3 regions of the Paenibacillus sp. FSL R10-2796 genome follow, and region 2 is predicted to be linked to each of the others. Evidence: riboswitches for the same ligand, from Rfam matches in the RefSeq annotation. Region 2 holds a riboswitch; each other region holds the start of a gene.
The links. A riboswitch is a leader RNA that binds a small molecule or an ion and turns the genes downstream of it on or off. The one in region 2 is predicted to bind cyclic di-AMP.
Positions count from the first base shown of each region.

Region 1: linked by a shared signal. The riboswitch ahead of NST58_RS03130 (hypothetical protein) and the one ahead of NST58_RS00545 (C40 family peptidase) in region 2 are both predicted to bind cyclic di-AMP.
Region 3: linked by a shared signal. The riboswitch ahead of NST58_RS27820 (alpha/beta hydrolase) and the one ahead of NST58_RS00545 (C40 family peptidase) in region 2 are both predicted to bind cyclic di-AMP.

Region 1 covers NZ_CP150178.1:661,738-665,955, forward strand. Annotated here, with positions in the region: gene NST58_RS03120 (hypothetical protein) at 38-490, opposite strand; gene NST58_RS03125 (hypothetical protein) at 532-1,053, opposite strand; gene NST58_RS03130 (hypothetical protein) at 1,068-1,622, opposite strand; cyclic di-AMP (ydaO/yuaA leader) riboswitch at 1,691-1,855, opposite strand; cyclic di-AMP (ydaO/yuaA leader) riboswitch at 2,275-2,464, shown strand; gene NST58_RS03135 (hypothetical protein) at 2,716-3,132, shown strand; gene kdpA (potassium-transporting ATPase subunit KdpA) at 3,349-4,218, shown strand, end outside.
Region 2 covers NZ_CP150178.1:113,252-117,469, forward strand. Annotated here, with positions in the region: gene NST58_RS00540 (C40 family peptidase) at 86-538, opposite strand; cyclic di-AMP (ydaO/yuaA leader) riboswitch at 583-725, opposite strand; gene NST58_RS00545 (C40 family peptidase) at 1,088-1,516, opposite strand; cyclic di-AMP (ydaO/yuaA leader) riboswitch at 1,574-1,712, opposite strand; gene NST58_RS00550 (hypothetical protein) at 1,931-2,761, opposite strand; gene NST58_RS00555 (M1 family metallopeptidase) at 2,773-4,218, opposite strand, start outside.
Region 3 covers NZ_CP150178.1:6,240,933-6,245,150, forward strand. Annotated here, with positions in the region: gene selD (selenide, water dikinase SelD) at 1-164, opposite strand, end outside; gene NST58_RS27820 (alpha/beta hydrolase) at 767-1,576, opposite strand; cyclic di-AMP (ydaO/yuaA leader) riboswitch at 1,682-1,868, opposite strand; partial or broken gene NST58_RS27825 (glyoxalase) at 2,130-2,225, shown strand; gene NST58_RS27830 (hypothetical protein) at 2,303-2,476, opposite strand; gene NST58_RS27835 (Nif3-like dinuclear metal center hexameric protein) at 2,561-3,361, opposite strand; gene NST58_RS27840 (alpha-glucuronidase family glycosyl hydrolase) at 3,380-4,218, opposite strand, start outside.

The DNA.
Region 1 (4,218 bases), 550 kb from region 2:
TCATGCGCTCAAAGATCGTTTGAATTCTAGTCAGAGACTAAATTATAGAAAGATTTGCGCTCGTTAGTACATCCGCTTGGGCGGTCATCTGCTCCCGTACAGCTCTAAGCTGTGCTTTCAATGCAGGAACACTTTTTTGCAGAATAATGCTTATTTGAGAAAGAGGCAGCTTTAAGCCGTACCACAATACCTTCACAAGCTGTTCCTCCCAAGGTAATGCCTTAGCCGATAGAAGCGAGCGCCGGGCAAAAGAATCAGCACACTGGCGAATACAAGTGCGGTAAGCGTGGATAGAGAATAACTGAGGATCGAATTCATCCTGACGATATATTTTATGAAGCTCTGTGAAGGTGCGTATAGTAACCTTGTCCGCCTCATTAGATTGTTCTAACAACATGGAACTAAGTACGTAGACTTCATTAGTATACTTTTGGACACACTCTGCAAATTTAGTACTGTAGGTGGACTCGGGAGGTAAGGGGTCAGGCATGGTGAAACACGATCCTTTCAGAATGAGAGATTTGCTTGAATCTATAATATAGAAAAGTAAGAGATTGATTTATTGATGAGATCAGCGGTGTCTGGTTCCGGGCAACTGTGTTTCTGCTGGGAGGTACTGGATAAAGCTTTGGAAGGTTTGTAGTAGAGCCGTTCACTTCTGGAATTGCTCCCCCCTGCTGCAACACTGTACAGACGCCCTTGCTGAATATGCCCTGCCAAGGATTTACCCTGGAGCTTGGCCTTTAAATCCTGCAAAGCACCCTGAACTAGCTCAAGCTTAACCTGCTCCCAATCTGAACCTTCGCGGCGGACCTTATCCAGCGCTTCCTCAAGACGGCAATGACAGATAGCCCGTAAAAAAGAACTCCATTTAATGAGATCGAAATTTTTGGTGTTGGCAGAGATCAGACAAGCCCCCCAGCTGCAACCTCCCTTACAGGTGAGTTTTAGAATACCATAACGGCAGCCTTCAGCCCCTTCCATTCCATAGTGGATAGGCTCGGGTTCATCCAATACAAATACTTCAATGCGGGATAGTCTGCGCTGGTCCATAGTAGGGTTCCTCCTTAGATTTCCAAAAGCTTTAAGTCTACATGATGAGTGACACTAGCCTTTTCTACACAAGCGAGCATTTCCATTTTATTCTCACAGACTGCGGTATGCTCTAGCCATAGTCGGAACTTCTCTTTCCGTATAACAGATAGATGTAAGGGAAAGGTGCTGCGGGATCTCAAGACATACCAACCGGCGCTTACATCTTTCCAAGGCTCCTTGAAGGCTGTAAACCACGGGAGTTTTTGGTGTGATGACCAATCCTGCTGCTGCTGTTGTTCTCGAATTTTTTTATATATCTCATATACAATCTTAGAGTCTAAACAGTCTTTACAAGAAGAAGGTGTGCTGAACTGGCGAAGGGCTTGGATCTGGTTCTGGCCAAATGCATAGCCTACAATGTACCTGTGATTATGTTCTTCGAACCACAAGGCCCCGAAACAAACGTAATTTAGACTTATCGGCTCAAGCAGCCCTTGATGTATCCCTAAATAATAGTGCTTCAAAACATTCACCCCATCCAGCGTGCTATCACCTAATAAGCTCAGGTAACGCAAAAACCGCAGCAAGAGGAGGACCTCTGCTGCGGTTTTGGATTACAGGCAGATATACCTGGGCCAAAGCGTGGCGGATCAAGGGTCTCTCTCTTTACGCTTACGAGGTTAGCTGTCGGATTCGGACGGTGAGAGTCGCCCTACCTATTGAGACTTATGCAGTCTCCTTTGGATTCACCCCAAGTAGGCCAGGTGGCCTGATGGTTCCCCCGTTCCCTGCGAATGCAGGAACTCAGCGTTGATTGTTTTTCATGAATTAGATTCAACCCGAATCATACTCTTTTCAAGATTTTCTGTAAAAAACGGAAAATGTTCTTTTAGAGCAATTTTAACCATATCCTGCCGACTACGACTGAAAAACGAGGTAAATAGGTATTTATGGCGTGTTATCGCGCCTCTTTCTCGCTCAGCCTCAGCTTCTTGCGTTTCTACCTATAATGGGAATTTGCAGTATTTTCGCTCTAAAAAGGTGAATAAAATCACATGGGTTATAGATAGCGATTAAACGCTCCAAACTCGAGTAAACAAGAGATATAGAGAGATTAGATATCAAGTAAGCGCTATCTAATGGGAAAATAGTTTTTAATTTGCATTATTTTGGCATCATTCAGGTTTTACAAGTCTTCGTGCATAAGAGTATGATTACTCCTGTTTCAACGACAATCGAATATTTGATCCGCTTAATTTCCGGTAAGGAAAGCGGGGGAACCAACAATCGGCAGCCGATGTGAGAGTCGGAAGCCGATTATGGGGTGAATCCTGTAGAGGGTGTGAGTGAGCTCGCATCTATACAGGTAGGGCGACTCTCACCGCCCGAATCCGACAGCTAACCTCGTAAGCGTATGGAGAGAGGATGAGTGCAATGTGACCGCTAGCGAGCCACAGAGGAGATCCTTTGTGGCTTTTTGCTGTGCTCTTAGAAGCAAAGCATTTATGGAGGCCTCCCCTAAGAGGTCGCTAAATTCATCATTAGCGGTATTTGTAAGGCAGCGTCTAATGACGTGACACAACCGAGCTTTAGGTTGTGCCCGAAAATGACGATAGGTCAACATCCTTTCGGAGATTTTCGTTGCCTCCTTGTTGTAAATGAGCAGGAGGAGAAAAAAAGATGACGGATCAGAATGAATATGTGCTTGTATGTGCGCCTACAAAGGCGGGAGAACATTTCATTAAACTTCTGAAGTTCAGGGGTATTAAGATGGCGGGATTAACCAACAATGTGGCTGAGAAAGCTTTACTTGAGGAGCTCGGGATTGAGCAGGTTATTCTAGTGGATACCCGCCATCAGAGCACTTGGTTTCGCCCATCGTTCCCGGTAGGCAGGGTATATCTGTTTGAGAGCAGCTTTCCGCTTTGCTGCCGCTATATTCAGATGTGCCGTACCTGGACGACACAGCCGATTTTTGTGATTACAAGTTCAATAAATCCTAGATTGGTCTATAAAAGACTTGGTGCGAGCTATGTAATCTATTCCCATAGTGGTGATGCTGATTTTCTAATCGATAGATCACCTCATCAAGGATAATGGAAGGAGTGCGGAAGATATGATGGATCTGTATATGGTGGCTTCGTTAGCTGTAATTTACGGGTTATTTTATGGCTTTATGCGCTGGTGCGCAGGTGTAGTTGAGGATACGGGGAGGGATAAGCTGTGATTCTAGTAATCGCTGTTACCCTACTGTTGTTTATATATCTGGTTTACGCGTTGATTCATCCTGAGAAATTTTAAGGAGGGGCATTCATGGGCATTTTGCAAATAGTCGTCGTAATTGTAATTCTCATCTTGCTGGTCAAGCCGATGGGAACGTATTTATATCATGTATTTTCTAACGAACCGAATCGTACGGATCGCTGGTTTGCAGGCACAGAGAAAGGTATTTATAAGCTGATCGGCCTGAAAAAACGGGACGGAATGTCCTGGAAGAAGTATGCACTCAGCTTTGTTTTAACTAATATCGTACTGGTTGCTTTCAGTTATATTTTTCTAAGATTACAGCGGGGATTGCCGCTGAACCCGAATGGAATTGCCGATATGGAACAGACGCTTTCATTCAATACGGTGATCAGCTTTATGACCAATACGAACCTGCAGCATTATAGCGGGGAGACGGGACTATCGTATTTTTCACAAATGGCAGTCATCACGATGATGATGTTCACGTCTGCAGCGAGCGGATTTTCTGTTGCGGTTGCTTTTGTCAGAGGGATTACAGGACAGAAATCAGTCGGGAACTTTTTCGAGGACTTCGTAAAAGCACATATTCGTGTATTCATTCCATTAGCTCTGCTAGTTTCATTGGTGCTGGTAGGATTGCATGTGCCACAAACGCTCAAGCCATCGCTTGAGGTCACTACACTTGAAGGCCAGACGCAACAAATCGCTATCGGTCCAGTCGCTTCTTTGGAATCAATTAAACACTTAGGTACGAATGGTGGCGGCTTCTTCGGAGCCAATTCAGCACATCCTTTTGAGAACCCTAATCCACTTACGAACGTTCTGGAGATTCTCTCTATGTGGATGCTGCCAGCCTCTTTGCCATATATGTACGGGTTGTTCGCTAAGAACAAACGTCAGGGCTGGGTGATTTTCACAGCAATGATGACCTTGTTC
Region 2 (4,218 bases):
ATTATGAGAGGGGTAAATAAGTAATAAGACAAAAAAACAAGCTCTCCTCCAAGAGTTACCTTGGAAAAGAGCCTATGTACGTTACTTATTGCACATCATCATTGTCTTCCGATTCAGCAGCAACCGATTGATAAGCGTCTGTGCTCATAATGCGCTTGGCACCAACGTAGCGTTTCACGTAGTAGCTATCACTCAGAGAGCTAATCGTAACACCGCGTGAGGTAGAAGCGTGTGCGAACTTACCTTCACCGACATAAATGCCGACATGTGAGACACCTTTGCCACTTGTATTGAAGAATACAAGATCTCCGGCTCTTATATCATCACGGGAGATTGCTGTGCCCATTTGATATTGGGAACCTGATTGGTGTGGAAGGTTAATGCCAATCTTATCAAACACATACATTGTAAATCCGGAGCAATCAAATCCGTTAGTGGATATACCGCCGGATACGTATTTAGTACCGATGGCCTTGTCAATCACTTTATCCATTTTGGAATCTGCGAAAGCGCTTCCTGCTCCGATGGTGAGGATGATGGAAAAGCTTAGTACTGCTGCTGCTAACTTCTTCTTCAAAAGTGTATACCCCTTCCAAATGCCTACGAGGTTAGCTTAAGGGTTCGGTTGAAGGTCCCCTATGACCCCTCTATATAATGGAGGTCAATTCACCCAAAGTTGGTTCCCCCGTTTTCCTAATAGTTAGGAAACTCGGCTCATACTGTTGATTAGGATTAGCTTGTAATCAATACATGACAAAACCTTTGTAAATAACAACTTAATGATTACAAAAATGTTACTAAAATCTCACTGCGCTAATTGTAACAAACAGAAAGCCGCTTGGCAATCGTTTTTAACATATTAATGCAGAAAAATTGGCATTTTTACGGTAGAAAGGCATATGTAAGCGTTAATAATGACCTAATTTTTAATATAATTGCAATTTTTATCAAATAAACGTGTTTCAATTGGGCTCTATTAGTGTAAAAATATATTATGGAAAAAAGAAAAACCCGAATTTGATTACGGGAATAATCAGATTCAGGTTCATATAGTTGTAATTATGAGGTTATAGTTGTGAGGAAGGTTTCAATCGAAGGCTACAGCTTGATAAGCTGAAGTACTCATTACTCTTTTAGCGCCAACATAACGATTGGCCCAGTAGGTCTGACTGAGTGAAGTGATGGTCACTCCACGCGAAGAGGACGATTGTGCGAATTTTCCGTTTCCAACATAAATGCCGACATGGGATACTCCATTGCCAAGTGTGTTAAAGAACACTAGATCACCAGAACGCAGATTGCTTTTGGATACAGCAGTTCCAACGCTATATTGAGCTTTTGATGTACGAGGTAAAGTAAGACCCACATTCTTGAATACATATTTTGTAAATCCAGAGCAATCAAATCCGGCAGTGCTTGTACCTCCGGTTTTATAGGCAACTCCAATAGTCTTTGAGATTACAGTGTCCATCTTAGAGTCGGCAAAGGCGCTTCCTCCACCAATAGATAATGCCATTACAAGTCCTAGCGCCGCAGCGACGCATTTTTTTCTTAAATTATGTCTTTTCAAAAGATGTACTCCTTCCAAGGCCTGCGAGGTTAGCTTAAGGGTTCGGTAGAAGATTCCCTATGATCCCTGTAAAGCGAGATCAATTCACCCAAAATATGGTTCCCCCACTTCCCGGTGCAAAGGAATTAGGCGTGTTAAGCACCAAGAGAATGACGTTTCGACAGTTACACTTACGATAAATACATTTAGTTATGTAGGAATCGTTTCAATTGATTACAAAATTGTTACTAATAGCACAGGACTTATTGTAACAGAGCTTTTATGATTTTGCAAATACTCTTAAGTTATCCGTAATGAGAAAAAGTCCCAGCTCCTGAATACAGGAATTGGGACCTTTTTATTATGTCAAATAAGGTTAATTTATTGTGGAAATGCTTTGCTACGCCATAGATGATATTGTGCAGAGATTCCCCACATTTTTAAGAGCGTAGAAGGTAGTGGTGAGATTTGCCGTATTATAAGTGCCGGCAGGCCGGGACAGAACAGACCCGTCAGTCCGCACACTAGCAGTAAGAGCAAGCCTCCCGCACCAAGTACAATGGAAACACCTATAGCAGGAATCAGTGACCGCAAGCAGATGAACAGTGAGGAGAACATTCCTGTACCGCCGGTGTAACCAAACTGCATATATAGAAGAAACAGGCGCACGATAAAAATATATATAAGCCATGCCAATACGTATGGTACTAAATGAAGTAACAAAGTGTAGTTAAACAAAGAGGATAAGAACAGCCCGTACATTTTTGGAGCAAGCCAGTAAAGCGGCAGCAGGGTCAGCACCCATTCGATTAGGCTAAAGACTAAGACAGGTAGTCCATAGATCTTCATGCCGGGGAAAAAGAACAGCCCGCGCTCGCCCTTTCGCTCCTGGTGCAGCTCATGCAGCAATCCTGCCCTTATGAAAGGAGAAAGCAGAAGTCGCAAGACAACAAGTCCTAGAAGCATCCATAACCAAGTGCGTATCGCAGGGTCAGTATTCAAGCTGAACTGTCCCTCGATATAATACAACAGTCTGCCCATACCGCTGCCGCCGGCGTCTTTATCTGGATAGCGCAGTAGAATTGGAATAATAGCAGATCGGATGAAACCATACATAAAGTAGCCCCAGAGCAGTCGGTAGATGAAGAGCAGAATTAAAATATAAAATTGCTCCTTCATGCTTTGCCAGCCGCGGGTTATCGATGTTCTCACAATCATTCACCTCACCAGACAAGAGTTCCGAGCACGGTTTCAAGTAGTTTAGTTACACTTAACGTCCAGCGAGAGAGCGTCTTGGGCTCTATTTCCGCCAGCCTAAAGTTGTTTAAATGTTTGCTCTCCAATAAGATGGAATGCTCAGGGTCAATCTCAGCAGAGAGAAGAGGCTTATCGCTTAACAATTGAAACGTAGTCTCTGCTCCTTCACCGTTCCAGACCCGCTGCACCGAAGAGCTGTCGGCGAATGTGAATTTCACGGGAACATCAACGTAATGGCTCCCTTTATTTGAAATCTTCACTAATGATTCGTAGCTTTGAGCATCGCCGCTGTTATTTTTTTTAAAAGTAATCGTATCTACTGAGAAGTCAGGCGCACCATCACCATAAATGTAATCATCGAAATAGGCCTGCCATGATTTTTTGGTTACCTTCTCAACGACTTTCTGAAAATCTGACGTAGCGGGATGCTGGAAACGGAACTTACGAGCGTAGGAGGACATGATGTTGTTCATTGCTTTGGTACCTACCTGGCGTTCGATATCTTTAAGTACAAGCTTGCCGCGGATATAAACATTTCGGCTATAGGAATCCGCCCCTGCATATTTCCACGTTTCCAGATTTAACGGCTCAGGTATAGTCACCAGGCTGGCCTGTAAAGGCAAATTAGACTTGATACCGTATTCTTGTTCCATAAGTCTGTCTTCGGCATAGGAAGTAAAGCTTTCATCCAGCCAAGCCTCTTCGAATTCATTACTGGCTACCATACCGTAGAAGTATTGATGGCCGATCTCATGAATGACGGTTCTTTCAAGTGAGGTATCTGGAGAAGAATCTGCGGCCCCAAAGGCTGTAATAAGTGTAGGATATTCCATTCCTCCAGCGCCGTTTCCCTCCTTAGGTGGGACGATAATAGACAGCGTAGAGTAGGGATAAGGGCCATACCATTTGCTGAAGTAGGTCAGGGCAGCCTTGGCAGCTTGAAGGTAACGCTCTTGTAAGTCTTTGTGCAGTGGGTCGAGATACACCTTAATTCGTACTCCAGGCACTTCCGGCGTAGAGAAAGCTTCCTCTGCTACTGTAAAATCAGGGGATGCAGCCCAAGCGAAGTCGTGGACATCATCGGCGTAGAACTGATATATTTTTTGATCTTGTTTGAGCTTGGCATTTTTTACAGGAAATCCGGTCGCAGCCACCGTATAGTTGGAAGGAACGGCAATCGTTACATTAAAGATGCCAAAATCACTGTAAAACTCAGAGGTCCCGTGATACTGATGCAGGTCCCAGCCTTCTTCTTTAACTCCGCGTGTGCCCTTAGGCTCGTATACACTAAGCTTAGGGAACCATTGCCCAGCCATAACGAAGTTACCTGAAGCACCCATGCGAGCAAAGATTTTGGGCAGCTGGACTTCATACTGAAGCTTAAGTGTTACACTTTCCCCACCATTAACAGG
Region 3 (4,218 bases), 1.2 Mb from region 2:
ACCCCTGCATCATCACTAGTATCAAGACCTACTAGTAGATCCGGGTTAGGAACAGTTGGTGGCAGACTACGAATAACCTGCATGAGATCGGCGGGACCGATTTTGCAGCCGCAGCCCCCTTTTGAAGATAATGAAGTCAGTTTTATAGTTTCAGCTTGAGACATCATGACTCAGCTCCTTTAGTATGAATTATCTTAATCTTACACGAGTAGATCGCATTGTACAAAATGCAAGAGTAGCAGATGTGCTGCTTGTTACGCCTTCCTCTATACACTTACCATCACTACTTAGGTCTACCGTTCTTTCCCACGTCGGGTGAGCTATATTTGATGCTGTGGTAGGGTGGGGACATTAAGTGGCGTTCTAGGTACAATATGCTTGTAAATGTTCAACATCCATCGGTTAGTAAAATAACCAAAGGCTGGCTCATTCGTAGATTTTACTACTGATAAGCCAGCCTTTAATTGGATGTCCATTATATTAGGGAAATCCTCCCTAATGTTCATCGATAATCGCTTTAAAATGAGGTTTTTAGGGAATTCCTCCCTAAAAATTCATGCAAATACCCATTTATGGCTAAAAACATCCTATTATTAGGGAGGATTTCCCTAATCTACGTTCTAGGAGCCATAATCTCCTTCATTTTAGGGAGAATTCCCCTAAAGTTCTTCCCAGAAAGACGACCCATAGCCAGCTCATTCCGCCCTGGCTATGGGACGCCTATTTTCTCACTTAAACGCTTCGCTTGTGAAGGTCTCCCTATAGATCAGCTAATCTGCTGACTGCCCTGCTGCTTCTCTAAGAAACGCTGAAGAATCGCATTGAATTGCTCCGGCTGGCACAGATTACTTGGATCTAATGCGTTCGGAATAATCGCCAACTGCGCCTGCGGCAGCTGAGACACCATTTCCTTCATACAATTCACTCCAAATTCATTAAAGTCCCCCACAATACATAATGCAGGACGTTTAAAAGCCTTTAAACATCTGGTGTAATCAACATGGCTCGTAGCCAGCCTTTGCCGATATAACTCCCGGGGGCGTTTGTCCAGCAGTCCTCTTCTAATCTCATTGTAGGCCAGACTCCAGCGCTCTCGGTACATCATCCGAATCGAAGGCAACACCAGCTCGCTTGGGAGATAATACATTAGTAAACTGCAATATGCTGCCATAGTTTGTATTTTCCCTACTATTGTTGATCCGTGAGTCCTACAAAAGCTATCCGCGACCACAATGGCTTTTACACGCTCAGGATATTGTTTGGCAATATGCTGAACGACTAAGCCACCATAGGCGATTCCTACAAAAACTGCTTCACGGATACCTAGGTCATTCAACAGCATAATCAGATCCAGACATTGCGTCTCAATAATCTCATGTGGGGCCTCCAGCAGTTTACCAGACTTGCCATTCCCCCGTAAATCGCACAAAATCACTTTATATTTATCGGAAAAATACTCCAGCTGTGGTTTGAACATACTGTGTGTTAATCCATGTCCATGGATAAACACAACCGGAGTGCCAGTTCCATTGATTTCATAATAGAGCGAAGTTCCGTTCAGTTTAGCGATAGGCAAAGGTAACACCTCTTTCATAATAAATTCTACGACTATATCTGCTTAAAAACGCAGCAAAAAACCACAGAGGGATTCTCTGTGGCTATTCATCACTAAACACGCCATTCATCCTCTCTCCATACGCTTACGAGGTTAGCTGTCGGATTCGGGCAGTGAGAGTTGCCCTACCTGCAGGGATGCATATTATGCACCCGGAACAGGATTCACCCCATAACCAGTGCCGACTCTCACATCGGCTGCCAGTTGTTGGTTCCCCCGCTTTCCAGAAACGGAAATTAAGCGGATTGCTTATGTAATTGTAAATTTAAGATAATTCTCAGTTCTGAGATGAATCATACTCTTGTAAGGTTTTCTTGTAAAGGAGGGCTCTGGTCAAAATAATGTTGAAAGCAATGCTTTTCATTTCATATTAAGCATACTCTTCATTTTCTCTTTCTTTTGCTCTTGTTTACTCGTTTTCTTTAGAAAAACAGCTCTGAAGCAAGCGAAAAAGGGGGTGATTCACCAGTACTTTCCTATTTAATAAGAAACGACAATCTTCAATACCAATATTGGGCCAGTTTCTGTACCTTGGGGTGTTCGTCGTTTCTATGTCCCCGATCCGTTTGGCAAGCTTGTTAATATTATTTCACATGAACAGCACGAATGATTTCATAAAAAAGAAAAAAGCTAAGCAGAATCAGAGATCTCCCCCTGTCCACTTAGCTTCCTTTTACAATACTATGGCTACAAAAGATCGGCGTTTTTCAATGCATGCTCCCAGCTTGGAAAAAAGAACAGCGCACTTCTCATAAGCTCTGGGTCGCTTTGCTTCACTTGTTTTTTACTGATCGAGCTTCCGTCGCTTTGCAGCTTTTTGATCCGACTTAATACTTCATCAGCCTCCAAAGGAATTTCCATTGAAACACTCCTTTCTCAGTGACCTGTTTCCCTTCATTTTCTCCATAATATGTTTATTTATTCCGTACTCTTAATTTCCCCAGATTAAACCATCTGATAGATGGGTTGTTCAGCAATGAACCGGGTAGGAAGCATGGGATATTTGTCTGCTAAGATTTCAGCTAAATATTTCATCCCCGGTGCTTCACTCTCCGCATGACCTAACATGATGAGCGCTTTAGATTTGCCTTGGTGCCCTGCATCCCGCACATATTCCGGAGTCTCCCACTCTGGTCCTTCTCCAGCAATAATTAAATCAAGATTGTGATCATTAAAAAGCGGAATAGCCATCATCCCGCCTCCTCTGTAACCTACTAATATCCCTACGCGTTTGCAGGACAGAGACAGGTCACCAGCAGCGCGTACATAAGAGATGCCTAGCTTACTTTTAATATACTGAGCAGCTTCCATTACAGTCATAGCAGGAATAGTGAGAATCGTAGCAGCCGCTTGCTGCTCTTCCACATAGTCTGACCAATCCAGCTCTCGCAGCAAGCCCATCATAATCCCATCCGGCTCTTGCCGATGCCAATAATCATGATAACGAAAAATAGCTATTGGGGAATGTTCGATCAGACTTTTTTTCGCATGATAAACCGGATCACCTTCTAACCACTCGCTCGCTGCATGATGGCTATAAAATACACCTTCATGCGTGATCAGCAAATTGGCTCCTAACGCTATTGCTTGCTCCACAATATTTTGTGTGGCAGAGAAGGCCGTAATAATCCCTGTGACTTCAGTTTCCGGTTCCCCTGAGTTCAGAATATCCACAGTCCCTTCTACCTGTTCCACAGTTCCCATTAAATCTTTCAAAATCGCTCTAATCGTGAGGCTCACTATCATCATCCCTCGGTTCAAAATCTAATAAATCTTTCTGCCTTTAAGATCCTCAATTCCGCTCTTACGATAAAAATACGTATTGATCCGATCTCTCCATTCCTGCGCATGCTCTGCTTGCTCTTCAAGACGTTGCTTCACTTGCACATACAATCCACTATCCATGCTGCCTTCAAGTGATTTCCATGTTGCTAGAAGCTGTGCAGCCTGCTCTGCCCCCTCGAAATGAGTATCGTAGATATGTTGTATAACCGTTTGCCCCGATTGCAGAACATGCGTGTATGGAACATGATGGAAGAACAGCAGCAGCTCTTCTGGACAAGACGCTAGATTCTCATAATTTGATGCATTAAGACCCATATACTGTCCGCTATACCCCGTTCCCGATTTGACTGAACGATCCACACCAATGCCCTTATGATCCGCATAATGGTACGTTCCCCACTTGGCGTATTCATATCCATCCACATTCGGCCCATAATGATGATCCGGATTAACCATCCAGCCCACACCTAATGGAGCTGTGTAAGATTCGTAAATCCTCCATGAGTCCATTAACATCCCGCGAATAGCAGCCACTAGACCTTCATCAGTGCCAAAGGTAAGGCGAATCCATTCCTCAGCTATTTCTTTTGCCGTCAGCTCCGGATTCCAAATTAATCTCCCATATCCATACAGATTGGCTTGAGCTAACCCATGCCCCGTCCAGTTCATGTCATCCCCAACATTTGTTACAGCAGCCACACCATTATATTTATTTCCCCACACCGATCCGTCCACAATATGTTTCACAAGCGTAGTTTGCCCTTTGGCATAAGTATTGAAATCAAGGACTTCTTTCCACTGTGGAACGAGATAACAGA